Regions from separate parts of the Peribacillus sp. NJ4 genome, predicted to be linked through region 2. Evidence: riboswitches for the same ligand, from Rfam matches in the RefSeq annotation. Region 2 holds a riboswitch; each other region holds the start of a gene.

Region 1 (5,942 bases), 1.6 Mb from region 2:
AGTTTTGACATTCAGAAAGAAGCCCTCCAAACCACAGCGGCGAAACTGAAGGCCGAGAATTTACAAGCGCACTGCACCCTCATTCACGATGGGCATGAACAATTGAGCAAATACATCAAGCAAGAACATTCCGGAAAGATCACAGGTGCCATATTCAACCTAGGCTACCTTCCTGGCGGAGACAAAGCAATCATCACCCAAGCAGATACGACGATATCGGCCATTGAACAGCTGTTCGAGATGCTGGCACCAGAAGGCATTATCATCCTCGTCATTTACCATGGACATCCAGGGGGATCTGAAGAACGGGATGCATTGATGGATTATGTACGGGACTTTCCTCAACAGAAAGCGCATATCCTGAAATACGGTTTCATCAACCAAGCCAACAATCCGCCATTCATCGTGGCGATTGAAAAGAGATGATCACGCATGACACCGTTCTTTAGTAACGGTGTTTTTGCATTAGACATTCGTTTAAGCCCCCACTCGAAGGGTGCATGGAACAAAATATGAAAGCGACTAGACCTATTCGCCAATATCCTCCACATTATAAAAAGATACTTGTAATGTATTCCGTGCACCGGTCATCAAGACGAACGAATTGCTTACAAAAACAGGTTGATCCAAATAAAAAAAGCTGCCAAAGGTCTCACTTCGGCAGCTTTTTCATTTATCCCGCAGTATGTACCGATCAAACGACATACCCTAATATCTTTAAACGATTTTCAACAAAACTCAGTGCATATTGAAATACATCATCACGCTCAGGCTCGTTAAAGATTTCATGATAAAGCTTCGGCCATTCCTTATATTGCTTTTCACTGGCCAAGTTATAATTAAACCACTCACGAACCGCCTTCTTATTCACGATTTTGTCATCTCCGCCCTGCATGACCAAAAGCGGTACATCCTGAATTTCGGGAATCTCTTCAAAAGCATCCTTCATAGCCTGTGCAAGCTCGCGATACCAACGAATCGAAACCTTTGTGATATATAGGGTATCGTTTCTATCGGATTCACGAACTTCAGAACTTCTCGTTGCCATTTCAGGTGTCAACCCGGAATCTACCCTGAACTTTGGCATCACGATGTTCAAACCATGAGAGAGGGCTGTCATGAACTTCGGCGGCTTCGTCATGAGGCCTAAGCATGGTGAAGATAGAATCACCCCTGCAATGTCCCATTCCTCTTCCTGAAGAAGGCGTATCGAGATCAAACCGCCCATGCTGTGACCAAGTAAAAACACCGGCAGCGAATATTCGTAGGCATCTTCTATCCAGCTTTTCACTTCATCTAAATATTCATCAAAGGAATCGATATGTCCCCGGTAGGCGCGTGTTGTCATTCCCTGCCCAGGAAGGTCGCCCATGACCACATGGTATCCGGCTGAAAGCCACATTTGTGTAACCCACTTATAACGGCCGTGATGCTCCATAGCCCCATGAATGATGACAATGACGCCTTTTGCGTCTCCTTCTGTCTCCCATTTCCACATTCGAAATCCCCCTTTCACTTTTCACTTGTTGTATACGATCCATGATAGTTAAAATAATATATATAAATTATAACCATATTCGTGATTTTCGACAAAAAAGAAATCTAACAAGTTGTACATTGGTATTATAAATAGCTAAGTGTATTTGCATACGGTATATTAAAATAATACATAAAAACATTAACTTCGGAAAGGAAATGATTGAAAATGATTATTTATCCGTTTAAAGGCAAAGAACCTGAAATCGCTGAAAGCGCATATATTGCTGAAAATGCTGTCGTCACAGGTGATGTGAAAATTGGTGACGAATCATCAATTTGGTTCAATTCCGTCATTCGCGGTGATGTATCCCCAACCATCATAGGGAAAAAAGTCAGTATACAGGATAATAGCGTCCTGCACCAAAGCCCAAATAATCCATTGATCATCGAGGATGAAGTGACCATCGGACATCAGGTCATTTTACATAGCTGCAAAATCCGTAAAGGAGCTTTGATCGGCATGGGATCGATTGTGCTTGATGCAGCGGAAATCGGCGAAGGGGCTTTTATCGGTGCCGGCAGTCTCGTTCCCCAAGGTAAAGTCATTCCACCGAACATGTTGGCATTCGGACGCCCAGCTAAAGTCATTCGCGAAATCAACGAAGAAGATCGCCAGGATATGGAACGAATCGTACGCGAATATGCCGAAAAAGGACAATACTATAAAACGGCAGAACGAATAAAATAAACTAACGAGTAAATGCTCCTAACTCACGAGTAAATGCTCCAATTTCACGAGTATTTGCTCCTAACTCGCGAGTAAATGCTCCAATTTCACGAGTAAATGCTCCTAACTCACGAGTAAATGCTCCAATTTCACGAGTATTTGCTCCTAACTCGCGAGTAAATGCTCCAATTTCACGAGTATTTGCTCCTAACTCACGAGTAAATGCTCCTAACTCGCGAGTAAATGCTCCAATTTCACGAGTATTTGCTCCTAACTCGCGAGTAAATGCTCCAATTTCACGAGTATTTGCTCCTAATTCGCGAGTAAGTGCTCCAATTTACGAGTATACGACCCTGACTCACAAGTATATGCTCAATTCACGAGTAAACTCCTAACTCACGAGTATTTGCTCCTAATTCGCGAGTAAATGCTCCAGTTTCACGAGTATTTGCTCCTAACTCGCGAGTAAATGCTCATTTCACGAGTATACGACCCTAACTCACGAGTAAATGCTCCTAACTCACGAGTAAATGCTCCAGTTTCACGAGTATTTGCTCCTAACTCACGAGTAAATGCTCCAATTTCACGAGTAAACTCCTAACTCTAGAGTAACTATCGATTTCTTGAATTATTCCCCCTGAAGGCAAAATTAATCCATAAAAAAAGGTGCCCCGCTTTTGCGGGACACCTTTTCTTCTATGGATTATGCTTGTGCTTTTAATGTTTCTGCTTTATCCGTGCGTTCCCATGGAAGATCGACATCTGTACGGCCAAAATGTCCGTATGCAGCTGTTTGTTTGTAGATTGGGCGACGAAGATCAAGCATTTTGATGATACCAGCTGGACGAAGGTCGAAGTTTGCACGAACTAGGTCAACTAGGACTTCTTCGCTAACTGTACCAGTTCCGAATGTATCAATCGAGATCGATACAGGCTCTGCCACACCAATTGCGTATGCCAATTGAACTTCCGCTTTGTCAGCAAGGCCAGCGGCAACGATGTTTTTCGCAACGTAACGCGCTGCATATGCCGCAGAACGGTCAACTTTAGTAGCATCCTTACCAGAGAATGCACCACCGCCGTGACGAGCGTATCCGCCGTACGTATCAACGATGATTTTACGTCCAGTAAGACCAGCATCCCCTTGAGGTCCGCCAATTACGAAACGGCCGGTCGGGTTGATGAAGTACTTAGTTTGAGCATCGATCAATTCAGCTGGAACAACTGCTTTAATCACATGTTCTTTTATATCGGCTTGAATTTGTTCAAGCGTAATTTCTGCATCATGCTGTGTAGAGATAACGATCGTATCTACACGTACAGGACGGTTATTCTCATCATACTCCACAGTTACCTGTGTTTTACCATCAGGGCGTAAGTAAGCAAGAGTTTCATCTTTACGAACTTTAGCCAAGCGGAAAGAAAGTTTATGTGCCAATGAAATCGGAAGCGGCATAAGCTCTTCTGTTTCATTACAAGCAAATCCGAACATAAGACCTTGGTCCCCTGCACCGATTGCATCGATTTCTTCCTCTGACATGTTTCCTTCACGAGCTTCCAATGCTTTATCGACGCCAGCTGCGATATCGGCAGACTGCTCATCAATGGAACTCAATACAGCACAAGTTTCAGCATCGAAACCGTATTTCGCACGTGTGTAACCAATTCCTGCAATGGTATCACGAACGATACGCGGAATATCCACGTAAGCGGATGTTGTAATTTCACCAGCAACAAGCACAAGACCTGTTGTTACACTTGTTTCACACGCAACACGTGCATTTGCATCCTTAGCAAGGATAGCATCTAAAATGGAATCTGAAATCTGATCACAAATTTTGTCCGGATGGCCCTCTGTAACAGATTCAGAAGTAAATAGACGTTTCTTTGACATCATATTTCCTCCTTGGAAGTTAGTATGTTGTAGGCATAAGCCTGATTTTTACGGAACTCGTTTCCCTCATTAGTTTCAACTATAGACACAGAATTACTTATAAAAACACAAAAACCTTCCCTGGCAAATGAGGAAAGGTTTAAAATTCTGTCTTCTATCCTTTCACTCTTATCGTTCAAGGGTTTTTTACCTTGCTCAGGTTAGCACCATCACCACTATTCCTTGAAGAACATCGCTTTATTTTCGGCGATCGATCTTGGAGTCAAGTTCAATATGGCAGGTTGCTGGGTTTCAAAGGGCCTGTCCCTCCACCAACTCGGGATAAGAGAATCCGTACAATTTAAGATAATATCGTATCAGGTTGGAACTTGTCAATGTTTTTATAAAAAGAACATATCCCCCCACTTGAAAAAACGGGTTGTTTCAGCGTCTTCAAAGGGTTTCCAAGGCCGACTGCGAATAGAAATGTTGAAAATTGCCATTAATAATAGAAAATAAAGCATACTAACAGGAACGGCCAATTAGAAATATGTTGCTTAATTACTTCCTATTTAAAATAAAATTTTCACTCCATGTAAGTATATGCAATAGTAATGACTCGGTTCCTGCGCCTTAATAATGAAAAATGATTAACGCAACCAGTTGAAAATAATCACAAATTAAAAGAAATAGTATAGACTATTTAAATGAATGTGTTATACTAATTGTAATATAAAAACTTAAACAAAGGAAGGTATCTCATATATGAATTCTGTAGATGTTTCTAATGAGTTACACCAGTTATTAACAGGAAACAATGTTCAAACTCAACTTTCAGTTCCTCAATTGGTCGAAAAAGTATTAAGCAGAAATGAAGGCGTACTAACATCAACTGGCGCAGTAAAAGCTGAAACCGGCAAATATACTGGTCGTTCACCTAAAGATAAATATATCGTGGAAGAAGCATCCGTTAAGGATAAAGTCGATTGGGGTTCAGTGAACCAGCCAATTTCTGAAGATGTGTTCAATAAACTATATAATAAAGTAGTTGACTACCTAAAAGCAAAAGAAGAGATTTTCGTTTTCAAAGGTTTCGCTGGTGCAGACGAATCATCACGTCTTCCAATCCGAGTTGTTAACGAATATGCTTGGCATAATCTTTTTGCCCATACTTTGTTCATCCGTCCGAACGAAGAGGAATTAAGAGGTCACGAAGCTGAATTCACAATTCTTTCGGCACCTAATTTCAAAGCAGACCCAGAAGTGGACGGGACTTCATCTGAAACTTTCATCATCGTTTCATTTGAACGCCGTACCATCCTGATCGGCGGAACGGAATATGCAGGAGAAATGAAAAAATCGATCTTCTCGATCATGAACTACTTACTTCCAGAGGCTGGAATCCTTCCAATGCATTGCTCTGCTAACGTAGGACGTGAAGGGGACGTCGCTTTATTCTTCGGACTGTCTGGAACAGGTAAAACAACTTTATCCGCAGACACTAGCCGTAAACTGATTGGCGATGACGAGCACGGCTGGTCTTCTAACGGTGTATTCAACATCGAAGGTGGCTGCTATGCGAAAACTATCAACCTTTCACGTGAAAAAGAACCACAAATTTTCGATGCGATCCGCTTCGGTGCCGTATTGGAAAATGTAGTTGTGGACCCGGATACACGTGAAGCGGACTATGATGACAGTTCATTGACTGAAAACACCCGTGCTGCATACCAAATGCAAGCGATAGATAACATCGTGAACCCAAGTATTGCAGGACACCCAAATACAATCATTTTCTTAACAGCTGATGCTTCAGGCGTTCTGCCACCAATCAGCAAACTTTCCAAAGAACAGGCAATGTTC
Region 2 (5,942 bases):
GCGCTGCTCCCGTTGTTTCAATATAAACGGCATCCAGGTCGTTTTCAGTTAGCAATTCATGAAGCTGAACCTCCAGCTTATCCTGAATTGTGCAGCAGATGCACCCGTCAAACAACTCCTTCAGTGGCACTTCATCACCGATCAGGCCGCTGTCCACCGATACACTGCCGAGTTCATTTAGAAGCACGGCCACTTTTCTACCCGCTTCACTTTCCTGTTTTAAGATATTTCGAAGAAGAGTCGTTTTCCCGCTGCCGAGAAAGCCGCCCAATATGTACACTTCGGTTGTTTTCATTCGTATCTGCTCCTATGATCCGGTTAAATTCGATTCCGTTAAATTTTATCATACTTATCTTCCTAAAGCACTTGCCTGAACCACATAAAAAAACCAGCCTGTAAGCTGGTTTTTCAACAATGATTCATGCTTGAACTTCGTCCTTTTCGTAAATCGGCACCCATCCTGCCGCTGTAACGAAAATACGGACAGCGACCGTTTTTCTATCTTCTGCCAGCGTGAAATAATGTCGTGTGGATTCTGGTACACTAATTAGATCTCCTGGATTAAGCCGTACATCAAACCACTTTTTATCGCCGCCTTCAATGGCAAAAATACTCGTTCCGCCTGCTATGAAACGCACTTCATCATCCTCATGGTGGTGTTCCTGCTTAAAGTTTTCAAGCATTTGATCCAAGTTTGGATTTGCATCGGATAATGTGATGATATCGTGCGCTTTATAGCCTCTTCTTTCGGAAATTTCCGCTATCTCCGATTTGAATGTTAAAAGGATTTCCTCCTTGTCAGCATCTGTCAGATCGTATTTTTCCACAAGATGGGCCGGTAATTTCGAAATGTCCCATTGCTCATAAATAACCCCTTGTGTTTCTAAAAAACCTTTTACCTTTTCCCCATTTTCAATAACCTCGTTTGTTTCATGGAATCTGATCGTCGCCATCATTCATTCCTCCTCTATGGATTGTTATCTTATGGAACCTGCAAATGCCTTTTGTTGATTAAGCAACAGTTGATATTGAAATAAAAATTCGCAAGCTTCAAGTATTCTTTTAGCTTCGAATCCGCTTTTACCCCAAACCGTAATACCATGATTGCGGATCAGCACAGCGCCAGAGTCTTCTTCGACATGTGGTTTGAACTTATCGGATAACAGCGGAATGTCAGCGTGATTATAGATGATAGGAATCCTTAGCTCTGAATCTTCATCCCACCGTCCGGTCGCTTTAATGATTTCATGATTACGAAAAGTAACTTGACCTTCATCTCCGTACAATTCGGATATCACATTATTTTCAACTGTATGGACATGGAGTACACAGTTCGCATTGGTTTTCCCGTAAATAACGGTATGAAGCAATGTTTCGGCCGATGGTCTTAACTCCGTTTCTTCAACTGGTTTTCCTTTTAAATCAACCAGTAAAAAGTCCGAATCCGATTGCTTCCTTTTATCCTTACCGCTTGCCGTAATATAAAAGAAAGGACTTTCGGGCTTACGGATGGACAAATTCCCGCTAGTACCCATAAACCAATCCCTTTCGGCCAGTTCTGCTTTAATATCCGCTAACTCCAGCCATTCTTCTGTATGAGTGTTCACGCATTTACCAACTCCCGCTGCTTTAAAATGTCAATTACATCATAAAACGTTTCAAATCCTTGATGAGGAATCCCTTCCCTATCGCATTTCTCAAGCAGTATGTCACGAGCTATGACAAAATCGGCCTGTTTTGCCGCTTCAAAATCCGTTACTGAATCTCCAATAACGAGTTTAAAATCATCCGCACTCGCAATTTCCCTCATAATTGATGGCTTACAGCAACCACAATCATTTTTACATTGGTCATCACAGGCATGTGGCCACTCAATATAAATTTTTTCCTTATTGAAAAATGCATGGTTGCAATACACGGACTCTGATGGCAAGATATCATTTAAAAGAGGTGCTATGAAAAAATCCATGCCTCCGCTTACAATATATAAAGGGATGTTGGCTTGTTTCGTATACTCAACGAATTCATAAAACCCTGGACGAATGCCGGCCGACTCACATACATATTGAATGATGTCATCTTTCAAGCCACTATCAAGCAGGGAAAACATATCCCCTACGCCAGAAGATATACTGATTTTTTGCTGAAGGACATCGTCTTTCAACTCTTCCCATTCCGGAGGAGCAAATTTTTTCATGATGGAAATGATATTATCTGTGTTGGTGATCGTTCCGTCGAAATCACAAAAGATGATCGGTTTCATTTTTTCTTACAAGCCTCCCCATAAATCAAGAGCTTTTTTTAGCGTTTCTTCCTCAGCAGCCGCTTCAGACAAGTCCTTACCTGCCAGAACAGCTTCCACAGCAGAACGGAAAGCCTTGGCCCCGCCCTCTGCACCGTCAGGGTGTCCGTGAATTCCGCCTCCGGCATTAATCACACTATCCAGCCCAAAGTCCTTGATTAAGTCGGGAACCATGCCCGGATGAATGCCAGCAGAAGGAACAGGGAAGGCTTTTTTCCACGAAGGTTCATCTTTTGTAAGAGCTTCAGCAATCGCCAATGTCTCCTTTTTTTCAAGGGCGACATTTCCATAAGGGGATGGGAATAAGGATAAATCCGCACCTGATAACCTTACTAATTTACCAAGCAATAATGGATAGCCGATCCCATAAAATGATGAAGATGCCAATGCCCCGCTAAATGCGGGGTGCGCCATGATCGGTAGCCTGATTCGATCATGCTCACTCAAGGCCTGCAATACATCCAAACCATATGTATGAACGTTGAACAATAAAGCATCCGCCCCTGCTTCAGCAGCTTGCTCCGCCTTATCCAATAATTCAAATGTTTTCCCTGATAGATTGACAGCGTATAAAGTTCGGTGGCCAGTGGTTTCATAGACTTCATTCAATATTCGTTTTCCAGTTTTTATTCTATCGAAAAATGGAGTCTGTTCCTGGTCGAAGAGAATTTCATCATCTTTAACTAGGTCGACACCTCCTAATGCTTGTCGCTTCAGTTGCTCATTATGGAAGGTTAGGTCCCTTCCTAATACACCTTTAAAGATGCTCATCACCAGGGGCCGGTTATATACGTCAATCTTTTCCCTTATGCCTGCAATGCCAAATTGCGGCCCTGGGAAAGCTTTTTGAATCTCACCGACAAAATCCAAGTCGATAAGTTTTATTTCTCCGTCCAATGAAAGTTTGCCGAAGACCGTCGTGAGGATTGCAGGTAAATCATTGGAGAAATTCCCTGCCGGATAGGCAATTTTAATTAGTGAACGGTACACTTTACGATTAAAATATCTGTTTGCCTTCTCTTCTTCAGATAGGGGTGTCACCGATACGACACGACCCTTATGTTTTTCCAGTTGCTTCTGGACCAAATGGGGCAGGTCCGTCCATGTTCCCACAGTCAATCCTAAGGCAATGCTTTCTGCTTTTTTCTCATGATTTCCATTAAAGTCATGAATTAAATAAGTAGCGACTATCTCGCTCATTTGATCACTCCTATATCACGTTAGTAAACTCTCGAAGTCATTAACCTGAAATGGTCTCAAAATGGCAAAAGCCCCTTCATAAAGAAGAGGCTTTAAAAAGCCATCTTCTTATCTCCCAGCCATTGGCTGCAAGAATTAGCACCGTGCCTTGTGGATTTCAAGAAAATCCGGCGAAGAATTCCGCCCCATTTTACAATGGAATTACGGTCGGTTGCTGGGCTTCATAGGGCTAGTCCCTCCACCTGCTCAAAATAAGAAAACGCTGATATATAGTTACATTCAAGTATCGAAAGATTAAGAATTTATTTTGTATTCTGACACGTAATCCATACTTTGTCAATAATTTCTTGTCTATTTAACCGTGGATAAATTGAATCCTCCGTTAAAATAATTTTAATGTACGTATCCGTTCCACAGCCTCTTCAAGCCGTTCTTCCGAAGTCAGAAGCCCTACCCTGACGTAACCTTCGCCAAATTCACCGAATCCATTCCCTGCGGCAACAGCTACGTGGGCATGCGTTAATAGATAGTCTGCAAAACTCTCGGACGTAAAACCTTTTGGTACCTTGAGCCAGGCAAAGAATGATGCCTCGGGAGCTTTGACATCCCATCCGATTGCACTCAATCCCTCAATGAAAACATTCCTGCGTCCCTCATACATCTTCACTAACTCATCTACACAGCTCTGCGAGTCCAGCAATGCGCTTGCCGCTGCTTCCTGTATCGCTGGAAAGAGACTAACATAAAGATGGTCTTGCAATAGTTCAAGAGCTTCTATGACACTTTTATTCCCCACTGCAAAACCGACTCTCCACCCTGCCATATTGTATGTTTTCGATAGTGTGTAAATTTCTATCCCTACATCCTTCGCTCCCTCTGCCTGGAGAAAGCTTATCGGTTTTTTTCCGTCGAATCCTATTGCCCCATAAGCGAAATCGTGGACCACGCAAATCGAATGCTCTTTTGCAAAGGAGACGGTTTCATCAAAGAAACTTTCAGTTGCAGAAGCACCGGTGGGATTATTCGGATAGTTCAAGAACATCATTTTGGCTTTATCAAGCACTTCTTTATGTATGTCATTGTATTTCGGAAGAAAATCATTTTCTTCTGTCAAGGGCATCAGTTCGGTCTTTGCCTGGGCTAAAACGACACCGGAAAGATAATCCGGATAGCCGGGATCTGGAACAAGGATTGTATCACCTGGATTCAATAAACATTGCGGCAGTTCGACAAGACCTGCCTTTCCCCCGAAGAGAATCGCCACTTCACTATTCGGATCCAGCTTGACACCATATTCACGTTCATAAAAGACGGCAGCAGCATCTTTTAAATATTGATGTCCCCGAAACGGCGAATATTTATGATTAATCGTTTTTTCAGCGGCAACCTGTAAACTTTTCACGATATGTTCAGGCGTCGGTTGATCAGGATTTCCCTGGCCTAAATTAATGACATCATGACCCTGCGCCGTAATCGCATTGACTTTTGCGACTAGAGAGGCAAAAAACTGCTTGGGCAGTTTTTGAAGTTGTCTGGATTTTTCGAATTGCAACATTTATACACCTTCTCTGAAATTTCTTGAAATTCTAGTCACAAATGATATATGTTTATCATAGTCTTGTAAAGCATTTTTTACAGGTGGGTTTTAAACGATGAAGTGGAAAATTGCCTGCATTCAATTGGATATTGCCTTCGGGCAACCAGATATCAATTTTCAGGTTGCAGAATAATGGATGGAAATAGCAGCAATGTCCAAACCCGATATCGTTATTTTACCAGAGCTTTGGTCAACAGGATACGACTTGACCAGGTTAAATGAGATTGCTGATGAAGAAGCAGAAAAAACGATTGAATGTTTAAAAGATCAGGTAAAGAAACACCAGTTTCACATAATTGGGGGTTCCGTTGCCAAAAAGCAAGCAAGGGCATCTATAACACCATGATCATCATCAATAAGGATGAAAATCTCATAAAAGAATATGATAAGCTTCACTTATTTCAGTTAATGGATGAACATCATTTCCTGCAGCCAGGTGAAAAAGATGGTTTATTTACTCTTGATGAAAAAATATGTGCTGGATTCATTTGTTATGACATCCGTTTTCCTGAATGGCAGCGAGCCCATACCGTTCAAGGCGCCGAAGTTCTATTCGTAATGGCAGAATGGCCAAAGCCCAGACTCGATCACTGGAGAGCCTTATTGATTAGCCGTGCCATCGAGAACCAAGCATATGTTGTAGCCGTTAACCGTTCAGGTTCGGATGTCAATAATATATTTGCGGGTCATTCCTTGATTATTGATCCATTGGGGAATATCATAAGTGAAGCCGGAGAAGCAAACGAACTCTTGACAGGCACCTTGGACTTCAATAAAGTTACGGAAGCACGGAACAAAATACCCGTATTCGAATATCGTCGGCCGGATTATTATTAATTTTCC
Region 3 (5,942 bases), 2.5 Mb from region 2:
GTAATTGAAGCATCAGTACTGATTGTTATACTAGGTGATTATCAAGCATTTGAAAAAGAAAATATCATAATGATACATGAGGATGAGTTTCAAAAAGGTTATTTTGACGCATCAGTAAGAGATTATCTAACAAACGCGGCAATCAATTATTATCTAAATAAGTCAAAAGAAGATTTAAAGGTTGAATTAATAAGAGACGCAAGCCTGGCGTCAATGTCGTTAGTTTTATTAGCGAACGAGGCAGGTCTTGAAACCATTACAATGTCCGGGTATGATTCCGAACAATTAAAGTCAGCCTTAAAAATTTCTGATAGGTATTTAGATGTTATGCTTATTGCCATGGGGAAAGGAATTAAAGAAGGTCACAAAACAGTAAGACACGATGTTAACAAAGTCATTTATAAAAACAAAATATAGTGAGTGTAATTACTTTTTTAAAATTTGGATATTGGAAATTAGTGTGGAAAGAGGGCTAAAAAGACCCCTCTTCCCCTATCTTCTTATTCTTTCGTTAAAACTCACCACGAGTTTACCAGTCTCTTATATCATCTACATGCAACTTATCATATAGTCATATTAACGTGACGGATTCACTTTAGTGTTTTTGTTTGTAATAGGTTACCGCGAGCGCAAGGGCCAGCACTGTTCCTTTGACGATATCCATCGCATAATACGGAACTGACATCATGATCAGCCCATTTTGAAGGATTCCGATCAGGACTGCACCGACGAAGGTTCCAAAGGCATTCGGTTTTCCCGCTCCTAAAACGGAGGAACCAATGAAGGCTGCTGCAACGGCATCCATTAAATAAGGGGACCCTGAATTGATTTCCGATGTCATGACCCTTGAAGCAAGGACAATCCCCCCAATTGCAGCTAATAGAGCCGAAAGCAGATAGGCAAGAACTTTGTATTTATTAACCGATATCCCGGAAAGTCTTGCCGCTTCCTTATTTCCGCCAATAATGTACATATAACGACCATGCTTCGTATAAGTCAAAAAGATATGGGTCGCTATCACAATGGTTGCCATGATCAGGATTATCCATGGTACCTGGCCAATTTTGGCGAAAAGCGGGCTGATAAGACCTGTTGCGAAGGTCCCATCGGGCATGACCATATTTTGCGAAACCGTGGCCCCTTTTGTATAGGTAAGGGCAATTCCCTGGATAATGAACATGGTGGCCAATGTCATCAGCATGTCGGGAATTCTCAATTTAACGATCATGAACGAATTTAAAGCCCCTACGACAAGTGAGGCACCGATCGCAGCTAATATGGCGATAAATGTATCCTGCGAAAACCAGACAAACATTGATATGACGATGGCATTGGCCAATGATGCGACGGAACCGACGGAAAGGTCGAAGCCATCCACCGTAAGGGATATCGTAATGCCGATCGCAATGATGGTCACGATTGAAATGGAACGCAGGATGTTGATCAGATTAGTAGTTTGAATGAAAGATGGATTGGACACGGCAAAAATTCCAATCAGAATGATAATCGTCAATATTGTGCCGTATTTATAGAAAAAGTCGAATAGTTCCACCTTTTTCTTTGCTTTCGCTGTCTGTGTAACAGGAATGGGTACGCTCATCCTATTTTCCTCCTGTTGAATAGAATAGTAGTTCTTCTTCATTCGTTTTGTTCGTTTCGAATTCGATGACAGTGCTCCCGTCATATAACACATATGTCCGGTTGGTAATGCCAATGATTTCGGAAAGCTCGGATGAGGCATAAATGATCGCTTTTCCATTCCTCGCAAGCTTTGCAATCAATTCGAAAATATCCTTCTTGGCTCCAACATCGACCCCTTTCGTCGGTTCATCGAATATGTATACATCCGCATCGGCAATAAGCCATTTTCCAATGGCAACCTTTTGCTGGTTACCGCCTGAAAGGTTTTCGACCTTCACTTCCCCGGAAGGAGTTTTAATTCCGATACTGGCGATCATTTCTTTCGCCTTTTCCTTTTCCGCCTTACGATCCACGAAACCGAATGTTCTGCAGAATTTGCCGATACTGGCTGCAGTCAAGTTCGCCGCGACCGATTCCTGAACAAGGATCCCTTCTTTCCTGCGTTCCTCAGGTACAAGTGCCATGCCGCTTTTTACTGCATGGTGCGGTGATTTCAAAGAAAGCTTTCGGCCATTCAGGATGACCTCACCCGCTGTGATCGAAGTATGACCGAAAAGGGTTTTACACAGCTCCGTTTTCCCAGCCCCGACCAACCCTGCCAAGCCGATTATCTCTCCTGCTTTAATATGGAGACTAACATTTTTAACTTTCTCTGCATCTGACAATCCCTTCACTTCAAGAATAACGTCGCCAATCGAAGAATTCACTTCAGGGAACTGTTCCTCCATGGTTTTCCCGAGCATATTCTCTACCACTTCGTTACGGGTGATGTCTTCCATTTTTCGACAAGTGACACGCTCCCCATTCCTCATGACCGTAATTTCCTCACATATTTCAAAAATCTCGGGCAGACGATGTGAAATGAAAATGATTCCCACGCCTTTTTGCTTCAATTCATTTACAATTCGAAAAAGCTCTGTCGTCTCCGTATGACTTAACGGAGCAGTTGGTTCGTCGAGAATTAGGAATTTGCATTCTGTCGAAACGGCTCTTGCTATCAGGACCATCTGTTTTTCAGCCAAGGTAAGGTCTCTTACCAGCTTTTTCGAAGGGACACGAATTTTCATATCTTCAAGAATACAAGAAGCTTTATTGTGCAGCTCTTTCCATTGGACCATCTGTTTTTTTCCCATGTTTTGGACCATATCATTCAACATCACATTTTCCCCAACGGTTAAATAAGGGATGAGGGCCGTATCCACTTCCTGATAAACAATTTGAATGCCTTGTTCCTGCGCCTCTTTTGGTGAGCGGATATCCTGCTTCACCCCATCAATGACTATGTCACCTGAATAATGAACATGGGCTCCCGATAAAACTTTCATTAACGTCGATTTCCCTGCTCCATTAGCACCGACCAATGCGTGGGCTTTCCCTGATTGTACAGAAAAATCAACTTCACTAAGCGCCTTCACCCCCGGAAATTCAATCGAGATTTTCTTCATTTCTAGTTGCGTGCCCATGTCCATTCCCCCTTATTGAACAGACACTCCCTTCACTGGAAAGAGAGTGTCCCCTTTTACTTTTTGTAATGATCTTTCAAAACTTTCATCCAATCTTCTTCAAATTCCGCTGATACACCCCATCCTTCGACAATACCAGACAGATTTGCCATATTTACCGCTTCTTTTGAAGCCTGGATTTCCTTTTGTGAAATAAGTGAAGCCTCTAAGTCATAGGTTTGCGGCGTTTCTTCTCCCGCTAATTTTTTCGCCAATATCCTCATATTCACTGCACCGATCAACTTGGGATCGACTGCTGCCGTGTAGGACCATGAGCTGCCAGCTGATTGAATTTCCTGAAGGTCTGCATTCGACACATCAATTCCGTATATCTTCACTTCATCGCGTCCCGCTTCTTTAATTGCCCGGGCGGCACCGATAGCGAAGGCATCCCATGTTGCGAAAATGGCATCCAATTTACCTTTAGGGTATTTATTCAGCATTGCGGCTACAGCATTTTGTGTTTGAACCGAAGTATCTGCAGACGCCACTCCGAATCTTTCGACTTCTTTAATTCCAGGGTTTTCTTTTAATTTTTCCTGATAAACTGCATTTCTTCTCACCATTGGAGGGAAACCATCCACCCAAAGATACGCAATTGCCGCTTCACCTTTCTGTTCTTCTATCAGTTTATCAAGAGCCAGTGTTGCCAACGCTTCATCATCCTGTGATGTTAATGTTACGCCTTCTATTTTAGTTAGATCGCTTATTGAATCGAATGTAACAACGCTTTTGCCTGCATCAACCAACTTTTGAACGTCATTCACTGTTGCTGCATCATCACCATGGGAGATGATATAGCCGTCATAATCTTCCTGCAAAGCCTGTGCGATCGCATCATGAAATTTAGCCGTATCACCATTGGCTGTATATGTATCCACTTGAAACCCCAGTGCTTCTCCTTCTTCCTTCGCTCCTGCTAAGTATTGGGCCGTATGATCATCACCGCCAATTTTACGGATCACTTTGATTTTGGCTCCTTCCCCATTAGCAAATCTTTCCGGGACATTTTCAAATGATACTTTTTCTTCTTTCTTCGATTCTGTGGAACTCTGCCCAGTAGAGCAACCCGTTAAAAGCAAAGCCGAAGCCATGGCTGAAATGAATATCCCTTTAATAGACCTTCTCATCTTGTTCCCCTCCATATTTTCTTATTAGTCTTATCAGTTAAGTTGGTGTAAATCCCAAAATAAAAACCTCTCTATTAATATAGAGAGGTTTAATCAGCTGTTTTGCAGACTTATCCCTCTCTTATCTGTCAAAACATTTCTGTTTTGCAGGATTTAGCACCAATTCCTAATGGAACGGTTGCTGGGCATCTTAGGGCCAGTCCCTCCGCCACTCTTGATAAGAGAATATATTGTGTTACGTTTTTCGTAATTATCACTTTATAGGGATATAGTCGTAAAGTCAATAGTTTTTCGAATATTTAAAATGTTCCCCGTTATTTTTCATTTTCTTTGCAGCTGGGCTAGACGCTTTTTCTCGATTTTTTCAAGTCTCTCCAACTGACGTAATTTCACTTCGAACAAAGTGATCGGGTCACGGTAAACTTCCGGATTTTCTTTCATATGCTCCAATGCAGCCTGGTAGTCTTTGATTTCTGTCTGCGTTTGCTCTATCGTTTTTTGAAGTAAGGCAAAGGAACTGCGATAGAAAAGTGAGATGTCCCGATCCAAAGATTTTTCAAACAATCCAAATTGGGTAAGGAAACGTTCCGTGATCATTTCGGCAACATCCAGGTAATCTTCACTTTCCAGGTATTTCTTATAACGATTATACATATTGGCTTTATTTTGCGGTATCGCCCCAAACAGCTTCCCTGCTCCTTTAAGCAGCAATTGCGATGGAGTTCTGCGCAAAAGGATATTAACGTTTTCGATGCGGATACTGCTTGTCATCCGGTCGGCATCACGGCGCCAGTCATCCAATACCCTAAAGTCGCCTGCCAGCGTGATCCGTTCTTCTTTGTATAATTCATTGAAACCGGCACTCATTTCATCCATAAACTGCTGGCTTTGTGAGAACTCCATTTGGGAACTGGCAATCCAATCCTGAAGAGAACGGTAATATTGAGGCATGATCTTGTCAGAAATGAACGCTTGAATCCGCTCATTCATTTCCTGGTTTAACTGTACATGGACCTGACTGAAATCACTGCTTTCCGTTAACGATTTAGAGCAATCCCTCAGCAATTCAGGAATTTTAGAAGAAAGCTGACTTTTCACTTCATCCTTAAGCGAACGATAAGACCTTATGATATTTTCACTTTTTTCTTTTTCCAAATCCGCCAGTTGATTGACCGCACCATTCAGTTTGACCTCCATCTGTTCATTCCAAGAGATGGAATGCTCGCATTTCCGTTCATTGGCTGCCCGCTTTTCTAACAGATAAGATAAAGTTTTACGAATGAACGCTAGGATTTTTTCAGATCTTCTTTCTTTCCAATTATCATCTTGATAATTCGATTGAAGGAATGCTGAAAGGTCCTTCAACTGCTGCTTGCTGTCATAAAGTTTGGAGAAAGCGAATACTTTTGCATTCGGGAAATATGCATTCACTTTATCCCATGTTTCGTCTTCCATCCGGACTGCGACTTGATCACTATATATCGTATCCATTTTATTCAATAAGAAATGGATAGGCAGTTTCGGAGCCATCATTTGAATTTCCAATAATAGATCCCGTTCACTGCCGGTGAAAGGCGCCCTGGCATCAAGAACGAACATCAGGCCATCACTGCCATGTAAATAGCCTTGGAAATCGGATTCCACGCTTTTCTCCCCATTGAACCCCGGT

Evidence for each region. Region 2 has a riboswitch for S-adenosylmethionine ahead of mtnW (2,3-diketo-5-methylthiopentyl-1-phosphate enolase). Riboswitches for the same ligand answer to the same signal wherever they lie in the genome.
Region 1: it holds a riboswitch for S-adenosylmethionine, as region 2 does, so the genes downstream of both, metK (methionine adenosyltransferase) here and mtnW (2,3-diketo-5-methylthiopentyl-1-phosphate enolase) in region 2, are expected to answer to the same signal.
Region 3: it holds a riboswitch for S-adenosylmethionine, as region 2 does, so the genes downstream of both, QUF94_RS24575 (sugar ABC transporter substrate-binding protein) here and mtnW (2,3-diketo-5-methylthiopentyl-1-phosphate enolase) in region 2, are expected to answer to the same signal.

The regions. Positions count from the first base shown of each region.
Region 1 covers NZ_JAUCFQ010000001.1:741,640-747,581, reverse strand. The annotation lists gene mnmM (tRNA 5-(aminomethyl)-2-thiouridylate-methyltransferase MnmM) at 1-426, shown strand, start outside; gene QUF94_RS03825 (alpha/beta hydrolase) at 695-1,498, opposite strand; gene QUF94_RS03820 (gamma carbonic anhydrase) at 1,709-2,227, shown strand; gene metK (methionine adenosyltransferase) at 2,910-4,103, opposite strand; SAM riboswitch class I at 4,266-4,428, opposite strand; gene pckA (phosphoenolpyruvate carboxykinase (ATP)) at 4,845-5,942, shown strand, end outside.
Region 2 covers NZ_JAUCFQ010000001.1:2,390,368-2,396,309, reverse strand. The annotation lists gene QUF94_RS12060 (CobW family GTP-binding protein) at 1-295, opposite strand, end outside; gene QUF94_RS12055 (cupin domain-containing protein) at 420-953, opposite strand; gene QUF94_RS12050 (methylthioribulose 1-phosphate dehydratase) at 978-1,607, opposite strand; gene QUF94_RS12045 (2-hydroxy-3-keto-5-methylthiopentenyl-1-phosphate phosphatase) at 1,604-2,263, opposite strand; gene mtnW (2,3-diketo-5-methylthiopentyl-1-phosphate enolase) at 2,270-3,502, opposite strand; SAM riboswitch class I at 3,608-3,760, opposite strand; gene QUF94_RS12035 (pyridoxal phosphate-dependent aminotransferase) at 3,885-5,057, opposite strand; partial or broken gene QUF94_RS12030 (carbon-nitrogen family hydrolase) at 5,236-5,936, shown strand.
Region 3 covers NZ_JAUCFQ010000001.1:4,914,989-4,920,930, forward strand. The annotation lists gene QUF94_RS24560 (nitroreductase family protein) at 1-417, shown strand, start outside; gene QUF94_RS24565 (ABC transporter permease) at 596-1,600, opposite strand; gene QUF94_RS24570 (sugar ABC transporter ATP-binding protein) at 1,602-3,104, opposite strand; gene QUF94_RS24575 (sugar ABC transporter substrate-binding protein) at 3,161-4,273, opposite strand; SAM riboswitch class I at 4,392-4,497, opposite strand; gene QUF94_RS24580 (GTPase domain-containing protein) at 4,595-5,942, opposite strand, start outside.